Regions from separate parts of the Marinobacter salsuginis genome, predicted to be linked through region 3. Evidence: predicted binding sites of a transcription regulator. Region 3 holds the regulator's gene; each other region holds the start of a gene.
The links. The regulator FliA, encoded in region 3, starts transcription of late flagellar genes. The targets are predictions, from matches to a motif close to CTAAAGTTTNNNNNNNNNNNGCCGNTAA.
Positions count from the first base shown of each region.

Region 1: GJU83_RS11430 (flagellar protein MotY) is a predicted target of FliA. The motif match lies at 4,754-4,781, and genes of this name have one in related genera.
Region 2: GJU83_RS14610 (methyl-accepting chemotaxis protein) is a predicted target of FliA. The motif match lies at 5,475-5,502, and genes of this name have one in related genera.

Region 1 is NZ_BGZH01000002.1:27,114-35,074, forward strand. It holds gene GJU83_RS11420 (bifunctional acetate--CoA ligase family protein/GNAT family N-acetyltransferase) at 1-2,651, opposite strand, end outside; gene GJU83_RS11425 (histone deacetylase family protein) at 2,860-3,786, shown strand; gene GJU83_RS11430 (flagellar protein MotY) at 3,793-4,710, opposite strand; gene pyrC (dihydroorotase) at 4,896-5,927, shown strand; gene rnt (ribonuclease T) at 5,972-6,628, shown strand; gene GJU83_RS11445 (methyl-accepting chemotaxis protein) at 6,708-7,961, opposite strand, start outside.
Region 2 is NZ_BGZH01000003.1:93,078-101,038, reverse strand. It holds gene GJU83_RS14635 (CHASE domain-containing protein) at 1-259, shown strand, start outside; gene GJU83_RS14630 (beta-ketoacyl-ACP synthase III) at 261-1,229, opposite strand; gene GJU83_RS14625 (HP1242/YdcH family protein) at 1,397-1,648, shown strand; gene GJU83_RS18980 (DUF1127 domain-containing protein) at 1,817-1,969, shown strand; gene GJU83_RS14620 (hypothetical protein) at 2,204-2,455, shown strand; gene GJU83_RS14615 (peptidoglycan-binding domain-containing protein) at 2,459-3,319, opposite strand; gene GJU83_RS14610 (methyl-accepting chemotaxis protein) at 3,436-5,301, opposite strand; gene GJU83_RS14605 (ABC transporter substrate-binding protein) at 5,560-6,525, opposite strand; gene GJU83_RS14600 (protein kinase domain-containing protein) at 6,813-7,961, opposite strand, start outside.
Region 3 is NZ_BGZH01000001.1:573,112-581,072, reverse strand. It holds gene flhA (flagellar biosynthesis protein FlhA) at 1-847, shown strand, start outside; gene flhF (flagellar biosynthesis GTPase FlhF) at 908-2,218, shown strand; gene GJU83_RS02635 (MinD/ParA family protein) at 2,286-3,098, shown strand; gene GJU83_RS02630 (RNA polymerase sigma factor FliA) at 3,130-3,873, shown strand; gene cheY (chemotaxis response regulator CheY) at 4,036-4,419, shown strand; gene GJU83_RS02620 (protein phosphatase CheZ) at 4,440-5,225, shown strand; gene GJU83_RS02615 (chemotaxis protein CheA) at 5,242-7,374, shown strand; gene GJU83_RS02610 (protein-glutamate methylesterase/protein-glutamine glutaminase) at 7,440-7,961, shown strand, end outside.

The DNA of each region.
Region 1 (7,961 bases), on a different contig from region 3:
AACTTGATCTCGAAGCCCAGGTGTTCCGCCAGCTGCAACATGGGGCGATTGTCCGGCAACACGTTGCCAACCATTTCCATGGTGCCCCGGGAACGGCAGTAATCGATCATCTTCTGCATCAGGGCGACGCCCAGGCCCTCCCCTTTCATTTTATCGTGCACCATGACCGCGAACTCGCATTGCAGGTTGTCAGCGTCAGTCCAGGTGCGCACGGTGCCCAGGGTCTCCTCACCTTCTCCGTCTTCCCTCGGCGCGTTGGCAATAAAAACCATTTCCCGGTCGTAGTCGATTTGCACCATCTGGGCAACGTCCTCCCGGGAGAAATGCTTCCGGTACTGGAAGAAGCGGTAGCGGATGGATTCTGGCGACTGTAGCTCATGAAACGCCCGGTGCGCGGGCTCATCTTCGGCCAGTACCGGCCGGATGATGACCCGCCGCCCGGACTTCGGCAGTACAATCCACTCCTCGAGTTCGCGCGGGTATGGCTGGATAATCGGCCGGCCTGGCTTGTCGGCCAGATTGATGGAGATATTCACAGCCACAGCCCCCTGCTCGTTGAACAGCAGCGGCGAAATCTCCAGCCCCTGTATTTCGGGAATGTCGATGACGATCTGGGAGAGGGTGACCAGCGTCTCGGACACCGCCCGGATATCCTCTTCCGGCTTCAGGCTGTGTTCTTTCAACAGCTTGTACATATAAGTCCGGCGCAGAAGCTCCCGGGCCAGCACCATGTTCAATGGCGGCAGTGCAATCTGCCGGTCGGTCATCACATTGATCTGGGCGCCCGCTGCGCCACATACCACCAGGGGGCCAAATAACGGATCCCGGGTAATACCAACACTGAACTCAATCCCGCCCACGTGCTGATAGGAACGCTGAACAGCGAAGCCGAGGAAGCCACTGCCCGGAAAGTGGCTCTGGTATTCCTCCATCAGGTAGCGGCAGGAGTCCATGATGGCCGCTTCGCTGTTGAGCTTCTGAACCGTGCCCTTGTATCGGCGCTGGGTAGGACTCAGGTCGAGGAAAGGATGGCAGGCCTGCTCATGGATGATGGTGATATCGATGGGACGCCGCTCAACTGCGAAAACCTCGAGGACCTCTTCCATATCGTCGCAGTACATGGTGTCGATGGTGCTAATGCCATAGTCACTCACCAGATCCCGGGCTTCCCGGTTCGACAGATGATACCGGCCAGAGCGCAATGCCCGGCTGACCACATGACGGGTGTGGGTTCGGTCTGCAAAGTGATCGGTAAAGGACTCGGGTGTTTCCGTGAGCAGCCGCTGAACACGCTGATGACGCACGTGCTGCATGAACGCCATGACGGCTTTTTCGGGATTGAAGAACGACGGCAGCCCGGCCCGGTAAAACTCTTCCCGCGCATCCATGACCGTACTCTGGCCCAGCCAGCAGGTGAACACGTTCAGACGGGTGCCCTTGGAAGCCTGTACCACAGCGTCAGCAATCTGGAGGCTGTCCTCTGTCAGACTTGGCGCATACATCACCAGAACGTTTGCCACTTCCGGATCCTTGGCAAGAATCTTGATCGCCCGCCCATACAAATCCGGGGAAGCATCGTAGTTGAGATCGATCGGGTTCTTGCGGGTCCAGTAAGGTGGCAGCAGCTCGGCCAGGGCCTCGATACTGGCATCCGACAACTCCGCCAGCTCGCCGCCCAGGTCCGCCAGGCGGTCCACGGCCAACACCCCCGGGCCAACCCCGTTGGCCATGATGGCCAGGCTTTCCCGGCGCAATGGCCGCATCCGGGTTAACGTCTCGAGCGCATCGAACATCTGGCCAAGACCGTCCACCCGAAGCACACCGGCCCGCTGGAGCATGGCATCGTATATCGGATCGCTGCGTTTCAAACCGGCCGGCAGATCGTGGGGAAACCACTCCGATTCCGGTACCCGCCCGGATTTTACTGCGATCACTGGCTTGGTGCGGGAGGCTACCCGCACCGCAGACATAAACCGCCGGGCATTCGGGATGTTCTCGATGTGCAGAAGAATCGCGCGGGTCTGGGTGTCCTGCGCCAGATAGTCGATCAGATCGTCGTGATCGATATCCATGCCATCGCCGAGGGTCAGGAAGTAGGAAAACCCCACCCCCCGGGCAAAGGCCCAGTCTATAACCGAACTGGCAATGGTGCCGGACTGGCCTACGAAAGCAACCCGTCCCGGGATCGCGCCCATGTGGGCATAGGTGGCGTTCAGGCTACGTGCCGGAACCATCAAACCAATCGTGTTGGGGCCGAGCACCCGGATCCCGGTTTCCCTGGCGGCCTCGCGCACGGAATACATCAAAGGCTGACCGGTTTTACTGTGAGTACGGGACATGCCACCGGTCATGACAATGGCGGTGCGCACCCCGGCTTCCCCGAGCCGCTTGATGGTCTTGGCCACAGTATCCGGCGGCGTGCAGATGATGGCCAGATCCGGGGAAAAGTCCATTTTGGAGACTTTCTTGACGCAGGGTACACCGTGCACGTTGTCGTAATCGTTCTGGTTGACCACCAGCAGGCGCCCCGGATAACCGCCCCCCATCAGGTTCCGCAATACCATGCCGCCAAGATTGTCTGCCCGCTCCGACGCACCGATCACCGCAATGGACGCGGGATTGAAAAGGCTCTCCAGATACCGGGTGCTCAAGCTGACTCTCCTATGTGAGTGGCCGGCAGGCCGTTGGCGAATAAATGTAATAAAACAGGTTACTTATGAGTGTAACCCTTATCTTAGGCCCTGATTCCCCGATGTGAAATGGCTATCGTCCCTATAAGACCAAAGAAACACGGCATCAGGCGGTTTTCCCTGATAAGCTTGAAGAAAATATAAGCACATCGAAGGCAGTTCGAGACGTATGACCACGGCATTCTTTTCCCACGATGACTTCATGAAACACAACATGGGGCCGGAACATCCGGAAAGCCCTGAGCGTCTGGCGGCGATCATCAGCTACCTGGCTGATACCGGTCTTGATCAGAAGCTCGACTGGGTGAGGCCGGAAGAGATCACCCGGGACCAGTTATTGACGGTGCATCCCGAAAAGTACCTGCATCAACTCGATCTGATGCAACCCACAAGGGGCCGCGTGTTTACCGATCCGGATACGGCCATGATGCCGGACACTTTGCGGGCAGCCCGCCTTGCCGCTGGCGCCAACATCCAGGCCGTGGATATGGTTATGAGTAGCCAGGTAACCAACGCCTTTGTTTGCGCGCGCCCGCCCGGCCATCATGCCGAGCGAGCGAAATCCATGGGCTTCTGCTTCTACAATAACGTCGCCCTGGCCGCCATGCGCGCTCTCACCTTCCATCACCTTGAACGGGTCGCGATCATTGATTTCGATGTGCACCAGGGCAACGGAACCGTGGACATTGTCGGTGGTGACGAGCGAATCCTGATGTGCTCCAGCTTCCAGCACCCGTTCTACCCGCACTCCCATGTGCACCGCCAGGCCGACAACATCGTCAACATTCCGATTGCAGCGAACTGTTCGTCTGAAGAGTATCGGAAACAGGTGGAGGCAGGTTGGCTGAAGCGGCTGAACGACTTCAAACCGCAACTCATTCTGATTTCCGCGGGTTTTGATGCCCATAGACTTGACCCGATGGCGGAACTGAATCTGGATACCGACGACTACCGCTGGTTGACGGAAATGATCGTGTCTGTTGCACGTGAGCACAGCAACGACCGCATCATTTCAACGCTGGAGGGCGGATACCACCTGAGGGCCCTGGCAGAAAGCGTAAACGCCCATCTGGAAGTATTGAACTCGGTTTACTGAAAGCGATTATCCCCGGGGCTCACCGCCATACCCGTTGGCCTGCTGAAGCTCCGGGCGATCACCTGCCCTCTGCAAGCGGATATTGGTGCGGCGGTTATCCGCCGGCCGGTTGGATACCGGGTATTGGTCACCGTGTGCCCGAACGGTAATCATGTTTTCATCAATACCGCTCGCCTTGAGGTAGTCGGCCACCACATTGGCACGATCTTCGGAAAGCGCGCGGTTGTCGATACGACTGCCAATGCTGTCACTGTGGCCATCCACGAAAATTCTCTCAACCGTGGTGTCGGCATTCACGTAGCGCACGATGTTGTCCAGCAACTGCCTGTCGGCGTCAGACAGTTGAGTGCTGCCACTGGCAAAGGGCACCCTTGAACGCTGAATCTGATCAAAGTTCACCGGCAAGAGATTCGACGTGCAGCGCTGATAGCGCTGGTATTCACCAGCAAAATTGATATTGGACACCTGCACCCGCACCGGACGACCATCAAACCAGGATTCCCGGGTAACCGTGGGGCGCATACCCTCCAGCAGGCCGTGGGCAACAACAAAGGCCTGGCGTGTGTCCAGGGAGACCTGGCGGCGATCATCCGACACATTGACCGTGCCCAGGGGCTTCGGCGCCACACCCGGACGCCAGGCCGGTGCCTCCACCACGAGACTGCCACGCCCCGGTCGCATTGGTGTCGAATCAGACTCCAGGAAAAAGCTCAGACTTTCACCCGCGCGATGATTGAACACGGCCCGACCGTAACCGGGAACCTCGTGCACCAGGCGACACTCGAATACCGATTCGGCAAGATACCACTGGCTATTCTCGATACCGGCACCATAGCTGGCAGCCTGCCCGGCAGCCGGCAAAAGCAGCACAGGAAGACTGCAAGCCAGCAGTGTATTGAGACGTTTTCCGAGGCGGAATCCCATAGTATGTGCCATCAGTGTCCGGTAGTTAACAGATTCTGATTGCTTAACGGCCCGCGTCTGCCTTTCTTTAGCTCCGGCCGGAAAACAATCACCCGCGCCTTCTGGTATAATTCGCCAAATTTTTCGGGGCTCTATCCTCCAGGGCCCCACAGCACGCCTCGCATAAGGTATTGCGGACAACTGCCATGACAGAAAAGCTTACTCTTACCCGGCCCGACGACTGGCACCTTCACGTTCGGGATGGTGACATTCTTAGCGACGTGGTACCGGCCACAGCGGCCTGCTTCGGCCGCGCCATCATCATGCCTAACCTGGTGCCACCGGTCACAACCGCCGCTGATGCCGCAGCCTATCGGGAGCGGATTCTCGCGGCTGCCAAAGGCACCGCCTTCGAGCCGTTGATGACCCTGTACCTGACCGAGAGCATGACACCGGAAACCATCCGCGAGGCCAAAGCCGCCGGTGTTGTGGCCGCCAAGCTTTACCCGGCGGGCGCGACAACGAACTCCGACTCCGGAGTGAAGGATATACGGAACATCTATCCCGTGCTGGAAGCAATGGCAGACTGCGGCATGCTTCTTCTGGTTCACGGCGAAGTAACCGACGCCGATATCGATATCTTTGACCGTGAAAAGGTGTTTCTGGAGCGGGTCCTGGCCCCCACCCTGGAGGCTTTCCCGAATCTCAAGGTTGTGCTGGAACATATTACGACGGCCGATTCCGCCGAGTTTGTCCAGCAGCATACCGGCGACAACCTTGCCGCGACGCTGACGCCCCAGCATTTGATGTATAACCGCAACCATATGCTGGTCGGCGGCATTCGCCCGCACCTTTATTGCCTGCCAATTCTGAAGCGCAACCGCCATCAGAAGGCGTTGCGGGACGCGGTAGCCAGCGGCGACAAACGCTTTTTCCTGGGCACGGATTCTGCTCCCCATGCCAAGGATCGCAAGGAGGCTGCCTGCGGCTGTGCTGGCTGTTACTCAGCCTATGGCGCCATCGGCCTGTATGCGGATATTTTTGAAGAGCTTGGCATTCTGGACAAGCTTGAGGCATTCGCCAGCTTCAACGGCCCTGACTTCTACGGCCTGCCGCGCAACACCGATACCATTACCCTGGTTCGCGAACCCTGGACCATGCCGGCGGAGCTGCCATTGGCTGACGGAACCATCGTGCCTCTCAAGGCCGGTGAAACCGTTCACTGGCGACTGGCGTAAACCTGATCTATTCCTTCTCACCCACGGCCAAGACCGGAGCTTGAGTGACTGACGAAAACAAACCACCGCATCCCATGTCCCGCCGCTTCCGCGGATTTCTACCCGTTGTCGTCGACGTGGAAACCGCAGGATTCAATCCCGAGCGGGATGCCCTGCTGGAGGTGGCGGCGGTAATACTGACCATGGACGACGACGGCTGGGTGCGGCGAGCGGAGACCCACGTACAACAGATTGATCCCTTTGAAGGCGCCAATCTGGAGCAATCCGCCCTGGATTTCACCGGCATAGATCCGTGGAATCCAGAGCGTGAAGCGGTTCCCGAGCGGGAAGGTCTCAGTGAAATCTTCAGCCCGATTCGCAAGGCGGTGAAAAACCACGACTGCAAGCGGGCCGTTCTGGTGGGACATAACGCCACTTTTGACCACAATTTCATCTTTGCGGCCGCACTGCGAGCAGATATCCGGCGCAATCCATTTCATCCCTTTTCCACGTTCGATACCGCCACTCTGGCCGGCCTGGCGTACGGCCATACGGTTCTGGCCCAGGCTTGTAAGATCGCGGGCATTCCGTTCAGCAATAAGGAAGCCCACTCCGCAGCCTATGATGCGGAAAAGACTGCGGACCTGTTCTGCGGCATTGTGAATCGATGGAAAGAGCTGGGCGGCTTTCCACCTCCGGTGATCCCCGAAGAGACCGAGTAAACGCCATTAAAAAAACCCGCCGTAGCGGGTTTTTATTTGTGTGCCGAGCATGGCCTAAGATTTTAACGCCTTCTGGTACTCAGCTGACTTTAAACCGGGACAGCGAATCTTTCAGTTGATGAGACAACTCGGCCAGGTCACCACTGGCTTCTGATATCTGGGCCATGGCCTGTTTGGTCTCAACGGACTTTTCTGCAATTGTAGATACGTTGCGCGTTACTTCTTCGGCTGTGGCTGATTGCTCTTCGGATGCAGTCGCAATCTGCTCCGCCATACCGGACATCCGGGTAACCTCGTCCACTGCCTCGCGAAGTTGCAATACAACGGCTCCTGCCCGCTCGGAAATACCGCTGGCCTGGACGCTGCAGCGGGTAACCACCTGTGAAGCACGCTCCGACGAATTCACCAGAGTTTCGATGGAACTACTGATCTCCTCGGTCGCCTTCTGGCTATTCTGGGCCAGGCTGCGCACCTCATCCGCAACCACCGCGAAGCCCCGGCCCTGTTCACCGGCCCGGGCCGCTTCAATAGCGGCATTCAGAGCCAACAAATTGGTCTGGTCGGCGATGGACTTTATCGAATCCAGAACCCTGGTGATGGATTCCATATTCTTTCGCAAGTCCTCTATGCCGGCCTCAGCTTCCTCCAGTTCCCTGGCCATAGCACGGGTGTCCTCAGCGGAGGATTCCACCTCGGCTGCGCTGCGGCTGACCGCCTCATGAGTGCGCTTGGCGCTGGCTGCCGATTCCGCGGTGTTCTGGGACACTTCGTTGATGGCGGAGGACATTTCCTCAATGGCCGACGCCACCTGCTCAGTCTGCTCTGCCTGCTGATTCACACTCTCCAGAGTATGTGAGGAAGTACCCGACAATTGTTCAGATGCACTGGCCTGGCGCTGGGAAGCCTCCTCGACCCTGAAGATCACTTCTTTCAGGTCCGACACCATTTTGAGCATGGAGCCGTAAACACCCGTTGCCCTGTCACTTTCGGACGAATCGATGACCAGATTACCCGCAGCCACCTGCTCCGCCAGTGCCTGCAATTCGGCCGGGTCTCTGCCGAGGGGTTTCATGATCCGCACTGCGGTCCAGACCGCCACGGCCACTACAGCCAGGATCACAATAGCAATGGCTATCGCGGCCAGCGTCCACATTTCACGCACGGGCGCCAAGGCCTCGTCTTCGCTGATCTCCGCCACCAGCGCCCAGTTCAACCCGCCTACAGCAACTGGCCTGTGGGCGGAAAACACTGGTTCGCCCCGGTAGGACGTAACCACGCCTTCACCGGAATTCCCAGCCAGAGCTTCATCCACCGATGTCGAACTTATGCGCCC
Region 2 (7,961 bases), on a different contig from region 3:
GTATGGCGGTGAGGAATTCGCAATCATCTTGCCGGACACTGCCGATCCCGGGGTGATTGCGGAGTCCTGTCGAAAAGGGGTTCTTGAACGGGCAATGCCCCACGAGCTGTCTTCAGTTGCAGAGTACGTAACCATCAGCCTTGGCCTAACCACAACGGGCGTGGCAACGGAGGTCACGCCCGAGGGGCTGGTCGATAGAGCCGATTCAGCCCTTTATGAAGCCAAGGAATCGGGGCGCAACCGGGTGTGCGTAGGCTGACTCAGTATCTCAGCAACGCTGAGCCCCAGGTGAAGCCGCCGCCGAACGCTTCCAGCAGCAGTACTTCATTGCGCTTGATGCGACCGTCTCTTACCGCTACATCAAGGGCCAGGGGAATGGATGCAGCTGAGGTGTTACCGTGCTCATTGACGGTGACGACCACCTGGTCCATGGACATGTTCAGTTTCCTTGCCGTCGCCGAGATAATGCGGAGGTTGGCCTGGTGGGGGACCAGCCAGTCGATTTCTGATTTCTGCATCTGGTTGGCGGCCAGGGTTTCGTCAACGATCTTCCCGAGGGTGTTGACCGCCACCTTGAACACTTCGTTGCCTTTCATCTCAACGAATGCGCGTCCGGCTTTTACCTGATCGTAGTTGTCCGAAATACCACAGGGTACGTGCAGCAGATCTTCATACTGACCATCCGCGTGGATGTGGGTAGACAGGATGCCGGTTTCCTCATCGGCCTCCAGGATCACGGCGCCGGCGCCATCACCGAATAAAACACAGGTTCCCCGGTCGTCCCAGTCAATGATGCGGGAAAACACCTCAGCGCCGATAACCAGCGCTTTTTTGCTGCTTCCGGTCTTGATGAATTTGTCGGCGGTTGCGAGGGCGTAGACAAACCCGCTACATACGGCCTGAATGTCGAAGGCAGGGCAGCCATGGATTCCCAGGCGGGCCTGCAGGATGCAGGCGGAGCTCGGAAAGATCTTGTCTGGCGTGGAGGTGGCAAACACGATCAGGTCAATGTCTTCAGCCTTGATGCCTGCCGCGTCAATGGCATTCTTTGCAGCCTGCTCGGCAAGGTCTACCGTGGTCTGGCCTTCGATCGCGATGTGCCGCCTTTCAATGCCCGTGCGCTCGCGAATCCACTGGTCGGTGGTGTCGACCATTTTCTCGAGGTCTTTATTGGTAACAATGTTGTCAGGCAGGTAAGAACCGGTGCCGGTAATTCGTGCAAAGGTCATTCGCAAGTGTCCCGAGGCGTAACTGGATAACGTTCTGACATGCTATACCCATGCAACGTCGTGCGTAATTAGCGATTTGTCAAAGACGCCCAGAAACTGGCACGCTCGTCTATGCTGAAGGTGATCAGCTTTGATCAACACTCTGCAAACAAAAGGAGCGTATAACGATGGGCATTTCCAGCCACGAGCTTCACGTAGAATTCCCCCAGTACAAAGACCTTATCCAGGAACTCAAGAGCAATGACCTGAAGTTCAGTGAAAAGCTTCAGGAGTACACGCATCTTGATCACGAAATTGAAGGGCTGGAAAAGAGGGACTCTCCCATTGGCGACGACAAATTGCACCGCATGAAGCAGAAGCGGGCACAGCTCAAGGACGACCTTTACCAGGTGCTGATTTCAAACGCCAAGGCGTCGTGAAACTGCAATTAAAATGACACCATTCTGAAACGCTAAAATGCCGGGAGCCCCTGTTTATAGGGGTTTCCAAGTATTCAGAAAACTCCTTGGCAAGCCTAGAATAGGATCCTAATTAAACAAGGTCCCGGTTTTACCGACCGAATTCTGGGTTGACTAAGGAGTAATAAAATGAAAAGAGCTGCTTCTCTTTACAAAGGCTGGCGGATGAAGCGCAACTTTGTCCATTTGGTAATGACAATGGATCGCCGTTTGCTGAACGATGTGGGATTTTCCCCGGAGCTCGTTGAACAGAAATTGAGCACCCCGTTCTGGAAATTCTGATCGGTAGACGCGATCGAGTGTGGATAAGGTAACCTTCTGAGTTGGTTGAAAAATAACCGGCTCGGAAGGTTACATGTTGTCACAATAATGAAATATGCCCTTGTTCTTAAAGTATTTTTATCTCGAAAAAGTCTAAGAAAATTGATCTGAATCTGTATTCTCTATTATCGGATCAGCTTATAGTTACGCTACCTCCAGAACCAGACCGGTTCACCCCGAAAGGAGAGCTTGACGATGATCCAGGAATTCCTTCAAAGCACCTTACCTCTAGACTCTTCCGTAAGCCTCAGACGTTCTGACACAGATCCCGACAAAGAAATGGCCAGGGCCCACAGTGAAGCCTTTGAAATCGTTTCAGATGACGGTGAAACCGTCGGCTTTGTGAAAGCCTGGGAAGATGACCCCAGCTTTCGTGGTTATGTCCATTTCGACTCTGAAGGCAACGTGATCGACTGGAAAGTCTTCAAAGACCGGTTGCAGAGCTGAGGCTCACACCAGCCAACCGAAAAAGAAGTCGAACAACTTGCTGAAAAAGCCGCCCCCGGTGCTCTGAGGTTTCTCGGCAGCCGTGGGTGTTGATGCGGTGGTCTCTTCCTCGATTGGCTGGGCTTTCCTGGTATCGGTTGCTTCCTGCTCGGCGTATCCCGCGCTGGTTGGTTCCGTAGGGAGCTGGGCCAGCACCGGGTCTGGTTCTTCGTTGACTTCCGGTGTTGTTACTTCGGCGACCACAGGTTCCGGCGTGGGGTCTGGCGTTGGGGCTTGGGGTTCTGAGGACGCCTTTTCCTCAATCGTAACTTCAGGTTGTTTTGAAGTATCCGCAGTAGATACCTGTTTTTCCTGCGTTTTAATGTCAGGTGAGGGTGTCTGGGCAACCTGCTCGGAAGGAGTTCGAGTGGGTGTCGCCACAGGTTGAGGCGCAGGCTCCGGCTCCGGCTCTGGCTCTGGCTTCGGTTCAGCTCTGGCAACGGCAGGAGAATCGGGTGCCGGCTCGGGCAGGGACAAACCAAGCTTTGCCATTGATGCCTTTCGACTGCCGACCGAATTTGCCGCGATGGTTGCGCTCGAAGTTTTGGCCACGCCGAGTGCTTCCAGTGTTGCTGCATCCAGGTTGCCGTTGGTTTGCAGCCCATTCTTATCTTGATAGGCGCGTATGGCAGTTCGGAGTTGTTCATCGATCCAACCATCCGCGCGTCCGACATCATGGCCGGCCCCGTAAAGCGCATTCTCTGCGGCGAAAATAACTTTCTCGGGTTCGGCGGCTTGGGCCGTGCCAAGGCAGGCAGCCGCTGTCAGTATGGCGAGGGCAGGGCTGCGTACGCCTGCCTTCCGGGATGATTGAGAGCGCGTCATGGCGGGATACCTCCGGGCGGTCCATTTCCGGTTACATTGTGTAACTTGAAGCCCCAAGGTATCAGGTAATTATGGACGCGCTCGTGAAGTGGTTAACATCTGCAACCATTGTCCGCTCAGGATTCGCTGGCGCGGAAGCGTCTCACCAGAGTGTTCAACTCATCAGCCATGGTGGCCAGCGATTGGCTTGAATGGTTTACCTGGGAGATATCCCCGGCGAGTTCTTCAATGGCACTACTGCTTATCTCCACATTTTGAGTCATCTCGGATGCCGTGGCTCTCTGCTGTTCGGTGGCGCTGGCTATCTGGGTTGTCATTTCGACGATGCTGTTTACCGCGGCCAGAATATCGGTCAGTGCTTCGCCGGACTTGCTCGCCTCCTCGCTGGCTTCTTCGGCCATCTGCTTGGCCTTGCTCATGTCTACAACTGCACCGGCTGCGCCACTTTGAAGTTGTGACACAATGCGCTCGATATCGACGGTTGATTCCTGCACCCGTTTGGCCAGCCCGCGGACCTCGTCGGCAACCACGGCAAAACCCCGTCCTGCCTCGCCGGCACGGGCCGCTTCGATAGCTGCGTTCAAGGCCAGAAGGTTGGTCTGTTCTGCAATGCTCTGAATCACCGCAAGCACATTGCCAATCTCGGCTGACTCGTTTTCCAGCTGCTGGATGCGCGTCGAACCTTTTTCTACCTGATTGGCAAGGTTAGTGACTGCTCTGATGGCAGAGCCAACGGTTTCCTGGCCGGAATCGGCAAGAGATGCTGCCTTGCGGGCGGATTCGTCAGTTTCGCTGGTGTTCGAAGCGATTTCTTCAGAGGTCGAGACCATTTCCTGCATGGCGGCAGACACCTGAGTGATCTGATCGCGCTGCTGTTCAGAGTTGGCGGTCGTGCGCTCCGTGATGCCGGAGAGGGATTCCGACTCACCTGTGAGTTGGCGCGAAGCCCTCACGATTTGTGAGATTGTCTTCTCGAGGGTTTCCAGGAAGGTGTTGACGGCACCAATGAAGTCACCGATTTCGTCCGGGCGACCCGGGGTCAGCCTGGTGGACAAGTCGCCGTTATTGTTGGCGATGTCGTCGAGATAACCGAGGATTTCGGTTTTGGCACGTTTGACGCTGACACCCATCATCCGACTCATCAGCACAGCGACGATCAGGCCAAGCACCAACGACACAAAGAACGCAATCAGCGTGAACCTTAGGGCGAGGTCGGTCTCGGCACTGGCGACGTCAGCCTCTACTTCCAGCGAGTCAAATATTGTGGACTCCAGTTCTCTGGCCATTCGGGCAATTTCTGGACCCAGCACATCCAGTTTGTCTTTCTTGACGCTGACCACAATGCTTTGCTGGTCCAGCATCTTCTCGACCGCCGCCTGGTAGTTGGCCAGTTCTTCAACGACGGTGTCCATATAGACCTGAACAAAGTCAGGACCATCTTCGGGTTCCAGCAGCTCCAGCGCATCGGCCAGGTCTTCGATTGCCCAGCCGAGGGCTTTCTGGGAGTCCTCGTCGCCGTTGGACAGGTAACGCTGGGCGGTCAATTGCATGACCATGGCATCGTTGAGGAGCTGCTCAAGGCCGGCCCGAAGATCGCTCTCGGGTTCCCGGTTGGCAACGCCGTTAAGGGCCATTCTTAAAGCCTTGGTGGCGTTTGGACCGTGAACGTCCAGTTCGTCCTTTATGATCGACAGAACCTGGCGTTTTGCCGGAACCAGCTCGTTCCTGAAGGCGCTGATGTACTCACCGGTGCTGCTGTTGATACGGTCCACCAATTTGGCGGCATCTGGGTCCTGTATATTCTCCTGGGCCCTGGCCATCACTTCATTGAATTCCCCCTCCAGCTCATCGAAATAGCTGAGTGTTTCTTCATCGCCGGTGGAGAAATAATCGAACACCCGAAGCCGCATCCGATAAACACTGATAACCGACTCTGTGCCAATCGCCGTATCCGGCGCCAGGTCTCGGGCGACCTTATTCATGCGTTGGTCCAGTTGCTGAAATTCGGAAACGCTGAAAAACGTCACTGAAGCGAACAGCGCGAGGATAAAAACCGGCGCAATCAGTAGCTTGCCGGGGACACCTAATTTCCGTTCTACAGATTCGAGGAAAGAGGAAGCCAAAATACTACCCTTTTATCGGATTGTTTTAATGGTTAACGGCAAGGCCGATCAAACCTGAAGTGTTACGTTCGGTTGGTTAGATCGGCGCATTGGTTGTGCAAGATTCTTGACCGGACCCTAGTCAACAAAATTGGCCTGACTGGCAATCATGGGCGACAGCTGCAGATTCCAGTGATCAAGGCCGCTTTCGCTGTAGACATAATGGCCACTGATGGATTTAAGTTGCGGTATCTGGTCTGGTCTCATGCCATTGAGGATCAGCGATGCCAGTCTTGCTGCGGTGAGGCCTTCCTGATGAGCGGATATGGTAAAACCGCCAATGCTCTGTTCCTGCCCAACAAAGATATCCCAGAAGGAGAAAAGCGGAAGCTGAGCGCTGTAGTAGGCCTCTTTGAGCAGTTCATAAGGAGTAGCGTAGTTGCCGTCCTTGTCCCGGATGGTGTGGTGGGTTCCCAGAACCACGGCGTCATAGCGCTCATGAGCGTTTACCACCGATTTCAGCCAGGTATCCCGGTCGTTGGTCAGAACGATATCCAGGTCCGAGCCGTAAACAGTGGCCTGGCGTTTGTCACCGAAATATTCGTTCACTGCATTGCGCATGGTGGGTGAGTCATCCATCAGCACCAGGAAGCGATCCCTCTGCCGAAGGACTTTTCGCAGATGCCGGATACTGTCGGCGAAGAAGGGGCGTTCCAGTATTCCGGTAACCAGAGGGTGCTCAAGGGTAGGGTGCTGAACCGGGCCACCATTCACTCCCAAAAATACCACCGGAATCTCGCGCTGCACCAGATGCTCCGCCATCAGTGAAAATGCATTGTCATCACCCAGGATGGCCACATCCGGCTTGATCTCGGCGATCTTGCCCTGAATCTCAGCCACCTTGTCTGGCCATTCGGGCTTGGGCAGGCGTTTGGTGTCCAGTTCAAAGACCTTTATGTCGTGGTCCTTCCCAAGAACCGAACGGACAGCCTCAATGTAATCGGCATCCCATTTGTATTCGATGTGATAGCTTTGAACGATAACGACGGTTTTGGCAAAACACAGGGGGCTGACCAGCAACAGAGCCAGGAGGAGAAATCGCATAGTTGTTCCTTATTGTTATCCGAGCAAACGTGAAAAACAGTCTTTCTTAACGATTTGTTCTTCAGGCAGTTTTTATCGTTATATCCGGTTCTGATACAGGAACCATGCCAGTTGCCAAGTCATTGTTTTTACGTGTTTTCAGGAGCCTTGAGCGGTTTCGTTCACTGATTTTGGAAATGAAGTGTCCTGTGGCTGGGACATCTCGGGAGTTTCCTGATTGAAATTGTCGGCTTTACCGGACAAAGCGTCCGAAACAGCGGACAAAACGGATGGGATCGGCCTGGCGTCTAAGCGTGCTCGGACCTGGGGTTGCGCGGGTAATACCGGTCGGGCAAACGCTCGATATGCGGGAAAAAGCGCGTGTCCTTGTAGGGCATCTTCATATATCCGGAAACTCCGAGCCCGGTGATCTGTTCGACAGCGGAAAGAATTTCATCCAATAGCCGAGTAAACTCCGCTTCCCGGTCGGGATCCAGCAGCCGGTAGTGGCTGTGAATCTTTAGATGCCGGGGCAGGGCTTCGAAGATAATCATGCCGGTGTGGTGGATGTCGTTCAGGGCCTCCAAAGCGTGGATTATGATATCAGGCAGAACCAGAAACTCCTCCGGATCGGGGCCGTCCTCGAAGTAGGAATGCACGCGGCTTTCATCCTCCACCTCCGGCGCAGCGCTGACCTCGTAATGCAGTTTCATTCCCGGTGACAGGAGAAAGGGTTGATCCGGCTCGTCACGGTCGATGTGCAGAGTGTTCCGGGCGTTAAACAGGCAGCTTTTGAAAATACCTTGTCGGTAAATGGCCTGGGCGAGGTAAACCATGTTGTTGACCGCCTGAACAAATGCTGACTTCAGTGCCGGATCGTGCAAGTTCAGCGACGTGTCGATGTAGATTCCATCGGTTTCCCAACGCACGGCCAGACCACCTTCCACCGGATAGCGCCCCAGGCGGCTGACGGCCGCCAGAAAGGCTTTCTCGGTTTCGCCCATGCCCTGCATGAAGTTCTTGTAGTAGCGGTCGAGCTGAACGTCGTTAACGTCGTTGAGGGTTTCCGGCGCTCCCTCTTCCCGGAGGAAGGATTTGCGGGAACTGTAAACCACGGTGTCGATTTCCTGGTCCGAGGCTCGAACCCAAACCGGTACCTGGGCCGCGACCGGCTTTTCGGGCAGATCGATCATCACCGTGCGAGCCATCCGCGGCATTTCCCTGAGGTAGTAATCACCGGCTTTGCGCCGCGTGTCAGGATCCGGCGACAGCATGCCATCGAGCATCCTGGCAAATTCCATGGGCAGCCCCAGAGAGGTAGCCGGGATCGCCCGGTGACCAAAACGGCAGGATTGCGCCGAAGCGAGGGCATAGAGCGTGCCGGCCGCACCCTGTTCGTCAAACCGCGGCGAAGACAGGCCGCCGTTGAGCTGTTCCTCACCAATAAAATAGACATC
Region 3 (7,961 bases):
CACCCTGATGGGCGTAACCATCGCCGAGGCAGAGATTCACCCGGACCGGGAGCTGGCCATCGACCCCGGCCAGGTATTTGGAAAGGTCGAAGGGATTGAAGGAAAGGATCCGGCGTTCGGTCTGGATGCCTGCTGGATCGAGCCCGATAAGAAAGACCAGGCACAGACCCTTGGCTATACCGTAGTCGATGCCAGTACCGTGGTTGCCACCCATCTGAACCAGGTGTTGCAGAAACACGCCCACGAACTGCTGGGCCACGAAGAGGTCCAGAAGTGGCTGGATCAGCTTGAGAAGATTTCTCCGAAGCTGGCCGAAGAGCTGGTGCCCACCACCGTTTCCATCAGTCTGCTCCTGAAGGTCTTGCAGAACCTGCTGAAGGAGGAAGTGCCGATCCGGGATATGCGGTCCATTGCCGAGGCCATCGTGAATGTTCATCCGAAGAGTCAGGATCCCAAGCTGCTGACCACCGTAGCCCGGCAGTCCCTGCGCCGGATGATTGTCCAGAGCATCTGCGGCAACGAATCGGAGATACCGGTGATCACCCTGGATCCGGACTTGGAACAGTTATTGCTGAAGTCTGTTCAGCAGAGTCAACAATCCGGCGGTCAGGAAGACATTGGCCTGGTTCTGGAGCCGAATATGGTGGAGAAGCTCCAGCGATCGCTTCAGGAGAGCGTCCAGCGCCAGGAGATGCTTGGCAAACCGGCCATTCTGCTGGTGTCCGGGCCACTGCGGCCGGTCCTGGCGAAGTTTGCCAGCTATGGGGTAGAGCGACTGCACGTGCTCTCGTACCAGGAAATTCCGGATAACAAACAGATTACGATCGTGGCGTCCGTTGGCCAGTAACGGCGCGGATGACAGAGCGGACAGGGCCGGCACGGTGTTGCCGGTGGAGGAAGAGGCATCATGAAAGTAAAACGGTTTTTTGCTCAGACCATGGCAGAGGCGCTGAAACAGGTCAGTGAACAGATGGGGCCGGATGCCGTTATTCTTTCCAACCGTCGGGTCGACGGTGGTGTCGAAATCGTGACGGCGCTGGACTATGACGAAAACATGGCGCGCCAGCGCCTGGGCAACCAGGCCGAAGAAGCCACCAACGGATCCCGCCTGGCAGAAATGCAGGCTGACCAGCATCGTCGTCTCGAGGATGAATTGAGCCGATCCCGTGACCGCATCCGTGAAGTCAGGGAAAAGCGTGCCTCCCAGGGAGCCGGCTACTCAGGTCCGTCGTTTGCTGCTGTTCAGGAAACGGTCGGCGGCGATTTCGGTGATAGTGTGGCTGAGCCCCAGGCGCCGAAGGATGTCTATTCTGATGAACTCGCACAGATGCGTGCCGAGATCAGCTCCCTCAGGGATATGATGCAGGGTGGTCGCCCGCAGCCGGACTCTGTGGTTTCGACAAACACGGCTGTTCAGCAAAGGCTGGCCGAGCGCCTGCAGGAATTCGGCCTGGGCAGCGAGCTGGCAGGGTCAATTTCCCGTCGCCATAAGGCAGGGCGACTGGAAGATGGTTGGAAGCAGTCCCTGAAAATGCTGTGCACCGGCGTCCGGACCTCTCGCATGGAGTGGCTTGATGAGGGGGGCGCCTATGCGCTGGTGGGTCCTACCGGTTCCGGCAAGACCACCACGATTGGAAAGCTGGCGGCGCGGTATGTGCTCAAGCATGGCTCCGACTCCCTGGCTCTGGTCACCACCGATCGATACCGGGTGGCGGCGCACGAGCAGTTGTTCGTGTTCGGTCGTATCCTGAATGTGCCGGTTCGGGTGGTGGATGAGACTCACAGCCTGGACGATATTCTGGACGAGCTGTCAGACCGTCACCTGGTTCTGATTGATACTGCCGGGCTGACAAGTTCGGATAAAGGTTATCAGGAACAGCTGGCCGAACTGGCTCGCAGCCATCACAATGTCAAAACGCATCTGGTCGTCTCGGCAACCAGTCAGCCGCGCATCATGAAATCCGTCTGGCATTGCTATAAGATGGCAAATCTTGCGGGCTGTGTGATGACCAAGATCGATGAGGCCCTCACATTGGGTGAGTCCCTCGGTTTTGTCATGGAAACCGGTCTGCCGGTAGCCTACTACACAGACGGGCAGAAGATTCCTGAAGATCTGCACCACGCAGAAGCTGTTCCGCTGGTGCGGCTGGCCGTGGATCGGCTTAAAACACTCCAGCAACAGCAGGCGGTCGCAGAGGGCCTGAAAGAGCACGCCTGAGACCGGACAGATTGACAGCAGGCGTCGGAAACGCACCGGCGAAACGTGGCAAGAGACAAAAAACAGTATGAGCAGAGCACATCCGGTACAGGTGATTGCAGTTTCCGGCGGTAAAGGTGGAGTCGGCAAGAGTAACGTGTCGGTCAACCTCGGAATTGCCCTGGCGCAGAAAGGCCGGAGAGTGGTGCTGCTCGACGCCGATCTTGGGCTCGCCAACATCGACGTATTGCTGGGCATCACCGCCAACCGTAACCTTCAGGATGTTCTGGCAGGCGACTGTGACCTCAAGGACGTTCTGGTAAATGGTCCCGGCGGCATAAAGATCGTTCCTGCCTCCTCAGGTACCCAGCGGATGACCCAGCTCAGTCCCATGGAGCATGCCGGGCTCATTAATGCGTTCAGCGAGCTGGGGGATCAGATCGATGTACTGATCGTCGACACCGCCGCCGGTATCTCCGAATCGGTGGTCAGCTTTCTCAGGGCGTCCCAGGAATTACTGTTGGTGGTGTGTGACGAACCCACGTCCATCACCGATGCCTACGCCCTGATCAAGCTGATGAACCGGGATTATGGAACCAATCGTTTCCGCATTCTTGCCAACCAGGTGCGGAATGAGCAGGAAGGCCGGCATCTGTTCGAAAAACTGACTCGGGTCACCGAGCGCTTCCTCGATGTGGCACTACAATATGTCGGTATAGTCCCCTACGATGAGGCAGTGAAGAAAGCAGTCCAGAGACAGAGGGCAGTGCTGGATGCCTATCCCAGAGCGAAAGCCTCCCTGGCCATCAAGTCTCTGGCCGACAAGGTAGACAGCTGGCCGTTGCCGTCCTCACCCCGTGGACATCTGGAATTCTTTGTGGAGCGGCTCGTCGAAGTCTGAATCGGATCCAGTCAAACAAGAAACCGGATACATGACATTGGCGAAAAACCTCGGAATTTATAACCAGTCAGGTGCGCAGAAGGCATCTCAGCTTGTTGAGCAACACGCGCCGCTGGTCAAGAAAATCGCCCTCCATTTGATGGCCCGCCTGCCGGCTTCCGTTCAGCTTGAAGATCTTATGCAGGCCGGCATGATTGGCCTGCTTGAGGCTGCCCAGCGATACAGTTCCACCAAAGGAGCCACCTTCGAGACCTACGCCGGTATCCGGATTCGTGGGGCGATGGTCGATGAAATCCGCAAGGGCGACTGGGTTCCCCGCTCCGTGCATCGAAACGCCCGTCGCATTTCCCGGGCCATCAAGGCTGTGGAAGACCGGCTTGGCCGGGAAGCCCAGGATCAGGAAGTGGCCGAGGAGCTGGGTATGGAGCTGGCGGAGTATCATTCCTATCTTTCCGATTCCAACAGTGGCCGACTTTTTAGCCTCGATGAGCTCAATGAATCCGGAGAGCTGCCGATAGAACAGACAGAGACGCAGGATAACCCTCTGGAGGGGTTGTCCTCCGATGCCTTCCGGCGGAGCCTGGCTGAGGCCATTGAAGACCTGCCGGAGCGGGAAAAACTGGTTCTGAGCCTTTATTACCAGGAAGAGCTGAACCTCAAGGAAATAGGCGCCGTGCTGGGCGTCAGCGAGAGCAGGGTCAGCCAGATTCACAGCCAGGCTGCCTTGCGCCTTCGGGGGCGGTTGTCGGATTGGCGCCAGGAACCGGACAGCTGATTGCGTTCAGTCTGTGTCTGCGAAGGTGCAGTCTGTAGTTTTTGGTAACCGATGCTTTACAACGGAAGCAAAGGTCTGACAATAAGCGGTTTAAACAGCGGCCTGCTAGACTTTGAACGCGAAGGTCAAACGAATTCCGGGTGTTACTAACTGGAGGTCCCATTGGACAAAAACATGAAAATCCTCATTGTGGATGATTTCTCCACAATGCGACGGATCATCAAAAACCTGCTGCGTGATCTGGGCTTCACCAACACCGATGAAGCAGACGATGGCAACACAGCCTTGCCGATGCTGAAGAGCGGCAAATACGACTTTCTGGTCACCGACTGGAACATGCCGGGCATGTCCGGGTTCGATCTTCTGAAGGCTGTCCGGGCTGACGAGAATCTGAAAACCCTGCCGGTATTGATGGTAACGGCTGAGGCGAAGCGCGACCAGATTGTTGCCGCGGCTCAGGCGGGTGTGAACGGCTACGTTGTCAAACCGTTCACTGCCGCTGTGCTCAAGGAAAAGATTGAGAAAATCTTTGAAAGAATCCAGTAACCAGAGGTCGGATGGCTCTCATGAGCGATAGCAAAAAGAACCATCGGGGCCTTGAGCCGGAGGTGACCGAAAAGCTCCAGCGGCAGGCAGCAGAGCTGGCAGAGAGTGTTGATGCCGGTGATTATGCCAAAGCCATGACCCTGATCAATGAACTCAGCGAGGTCAGGGATCAAAGTCTGTACCGCGAGGTAGGGCGATTGACCCGGAGCCTGCACGAAGCCATCCGGAACTTCCAGATTGACCCCCGGAACGCGGAACAGCAAGAAGCGCTGTCGAAGATGACAGACGCCTCCGATCGCCTCGAATACGTTGTGCAGATGACCGGCGAAGCGGCCAACCGCACCATGGATCTGGTTGAGGAAACCATGCCGGTGGCCAACGCGTTTCGGGAAGAGGCGGCCTCCTTGCGGGACGAATGGCAACGTCTGCGTCGTCGGGAGATGCAGCCGGCGGAGTTCCGGGAACTGTACGGCCGGATTGATCGCTTTTTTGTCAGTACGGCCAGCGACGCTGACACCATGTACAACAATCTTTCGGAAATTCTGCTTGCTCAGGATTATCAGGATTTGACGGGCCAGGTTATCCAGAAGGTCACCGCCCTGGTAAAAGAGGTTGAGGAGCAGATGCTCAGCCTGGTGGTGATGGCCAGCCATGTGGATCAGCTCACCGGCACCGTGCACCAGATTGAAGAGAAGGAAGAATCTGCAGAGAAGGGCGTCGGGCCCCAGATCAAGGCCGATGAGCGTGAAGATGTAGTTTCGGGACAGGATGACGTTGACGACCTGTTGTCCAGTCTCGGTTTCTGAACAAAGAGGGTAACGCATGGCGTTTGATGCTGATGAAGAGATTTTGCAGGACTTCCTGGTAGAAGCCGGTGAAATTCTCGAAAAGCTGTCAGAGCAGTTGGTAGATCTTGAGCAACATCCTGACGACAGTGATCTGCTCAACGCCATTTTCCGTGGCTTTCACACCGTTAAAGGCGGCGCGGGCTTCCTTCAGCTTGAAGCGCTGGTAAATTGCTGCCACTCCGCCGAGAACGTTTTCGATACCCTGCGCAATCACAAGCGTAAGGTGGACTCCGAACTGATGGACGTGGTTCTGGAGGCCCTGGATAACGTTAATGCCATGTTTGAAGAGGTTCGCAATCACGAGGAACCAACACCGGCTCCGGACGAACTGATTGCCCGCCTCGATGCCCTGGCCCTGCCAGAAGGTGAGGGAGCGCCTGTCGCCGACCCTCAGCCAGAACACGAAGAGAGTGAACCGGCGGAGGATGGTGGCGACATCACCGACGACGAATTCGAACAGCTTCTGGATGCCTTGCAGGACGAAAAGAGCGAAGACCAGGCACCGGCTTCAGACTCCGGAGCGTCTTCCGGTGACTGGGAGGGTTCCGGCGACGACGAGATAACCGACGACGAGTTCGAGGCGCTGCTCGACCAGCTGCATGGAAAAGGGCAGTTTGCCGGCGCACCTGCGGGCGAGGACGATGCTGTCAGCAAAGAAGAAAAGCCGGCGGCAAAGGCAGAAGGCGGTGGCAGCGACGATCTGATCACCGACGACGAATTCGAAAAATTGTTGGACGATCTGCACGGCAAGGGCGGAAGCCCGACAGCCGGGGGAGAGTCCTCCGGTCCGAAGGAGCCTTCAGCAGCGAAAGAGCCGCCAGCGCCGAAAGAGCCCTCAGCGCCGAAAGAGCCAGCCAAGCCAAAAGCAGAGGCACCGAAGCCCGGGAAGCCGGAGACCAAAGGCGCTGCCACCCCTGCGATGCCCGCCCGCGAACACGCGCCCGCGGCTGAAACAACGGTGCGTGTTGACACCAAGCGTCTCGACGACATCATGAACATGGTGGGTGAACTGGTGCTGGTGCGTAACCGCTTGCAGCGTCTGGGCGCGGAAAGCGAAGACGAACACATGCACAAAGCCGTGTCCAACCTGGATGTGGTCACCACCGACCTCCAGTCTGCCGTCATGCAGACCCGTATGCAGCCGATCAAGAAGGTGTTCGGCCGGTTCCCCCGGGTTGTGCGTGACCTGGCCCGGAACCTCAAGAAAGAGGTCAACCTGGTGATGCACGGTGAAGACACCGACCTGGACAAGAATCTGGTCGAAGCGCTGTCTGATCCGCTGGTTCACCTGGTTCGAAACTCGGTCGATCACGGGATCGAAGCCCCGGAAGTGCGCGAGAAAGCAGGTAAGCCTCGCCAGGGTACGGTAACCCTGTCTGCCGAACAGGAGGGGGATCATATCCTGCTGTTCATCGAGGATGATGGCGCCGGTATGGATCCGGAAGTGCTCCGTCGCAAGGCCGTTGAGAAGGGGATTTACGATCAGGATGCCGCGGATCGCCTGACCGATTCCGAGTGCTTTAACCTGATTTTCGCTGCCGGTTTTTCCACGAAGGAGCAGATCTCGGACGTCTCCGGTCGTGGCGTCGGCATGGATGTGGTCAAAACCAAGATAGGGCAACTCAATGGCCAGTTGAGCATTGAATCGCAACTGGGGAAGGGTTCCCGGATTGTTATCAAGGTTCCTTTGACCCTGGCCATCATGCCCACACTGATGATCATGTTGGGTGATCAGTCGTTCGCGCTGCCGCTGGTGAATGTGGTCGAGATTTTCCACCTGGACCTGACCAAGACCAATATCGTCGACGGACGAGAGTGTATTGTGGTCCGGGAAAAGGTGTTCCCGCTGTTTCACATCAAACGATGGCTGGTGCGTGATGGTACTTCCCAGGAAGTGCCGGAAAACGCCCATGTGGTCATCGTGGCCATGGGGACCAAACAGGTCGGTTTTGTGGTCGACCAGTTGGTGGGGCAGGAAGAGGTGGTGATCAAGCCCCTCGGTCGAGCCCTCCAGGGTACGCCGGGAATGGCCGGCGCCACCATTACCGGCGACGGCCGGATCGCGCTGATCATTGATGTGCCAAGCCTGTTGCAACACTACGGCTAAGCCGGGCTTTCAGGTGACTGCGGCCATAGAAGGCCGAAGAACGATGGATTGGGTAGGAGAAGTGGATGACAGTTTCTGTCCTGGTCGTTGACGATTCAGGGTTTTTTCGCAAACGGCTGACGGAAATCCTGACCAGCTCCGGCCAGATCAAGGTGGTTGGGGCTGCAACCAACGGCCGGGAAGGCGTGGAGCTGGCTGAAAAGCTTCGTCCCGATGTGATCACCATGGATTATGAAATGCCGGTGATGGATGGCATCTCCGCCGTGCGCGAAATCATGCGCAAACATCCCATACCGGTACTCATGTTTTCTTCTCTCACCTACGAGGGCGCCCGGGTCACACTCGATGCCCTCGAGGCGGGTGCCGTTGATTTCCTGCCCAAGAACTTTGAAGAAATTGCCCGTGACAACAGCCAGCTCCAGAAAATCCTGATTGAGCGGATTCTGGACGTGGCCCGCAGCCGCCCGGGCAACCGCCCTGCAGCGCCGGCCCGCCCCGAACTGTCGGCGCCCACGTCCCGCGCTCCCGCCACGCCGGCCCGTCCTCGTGCGGAAGTCACGCCGCGCCAGCGGCCAGGCGCCCACAGC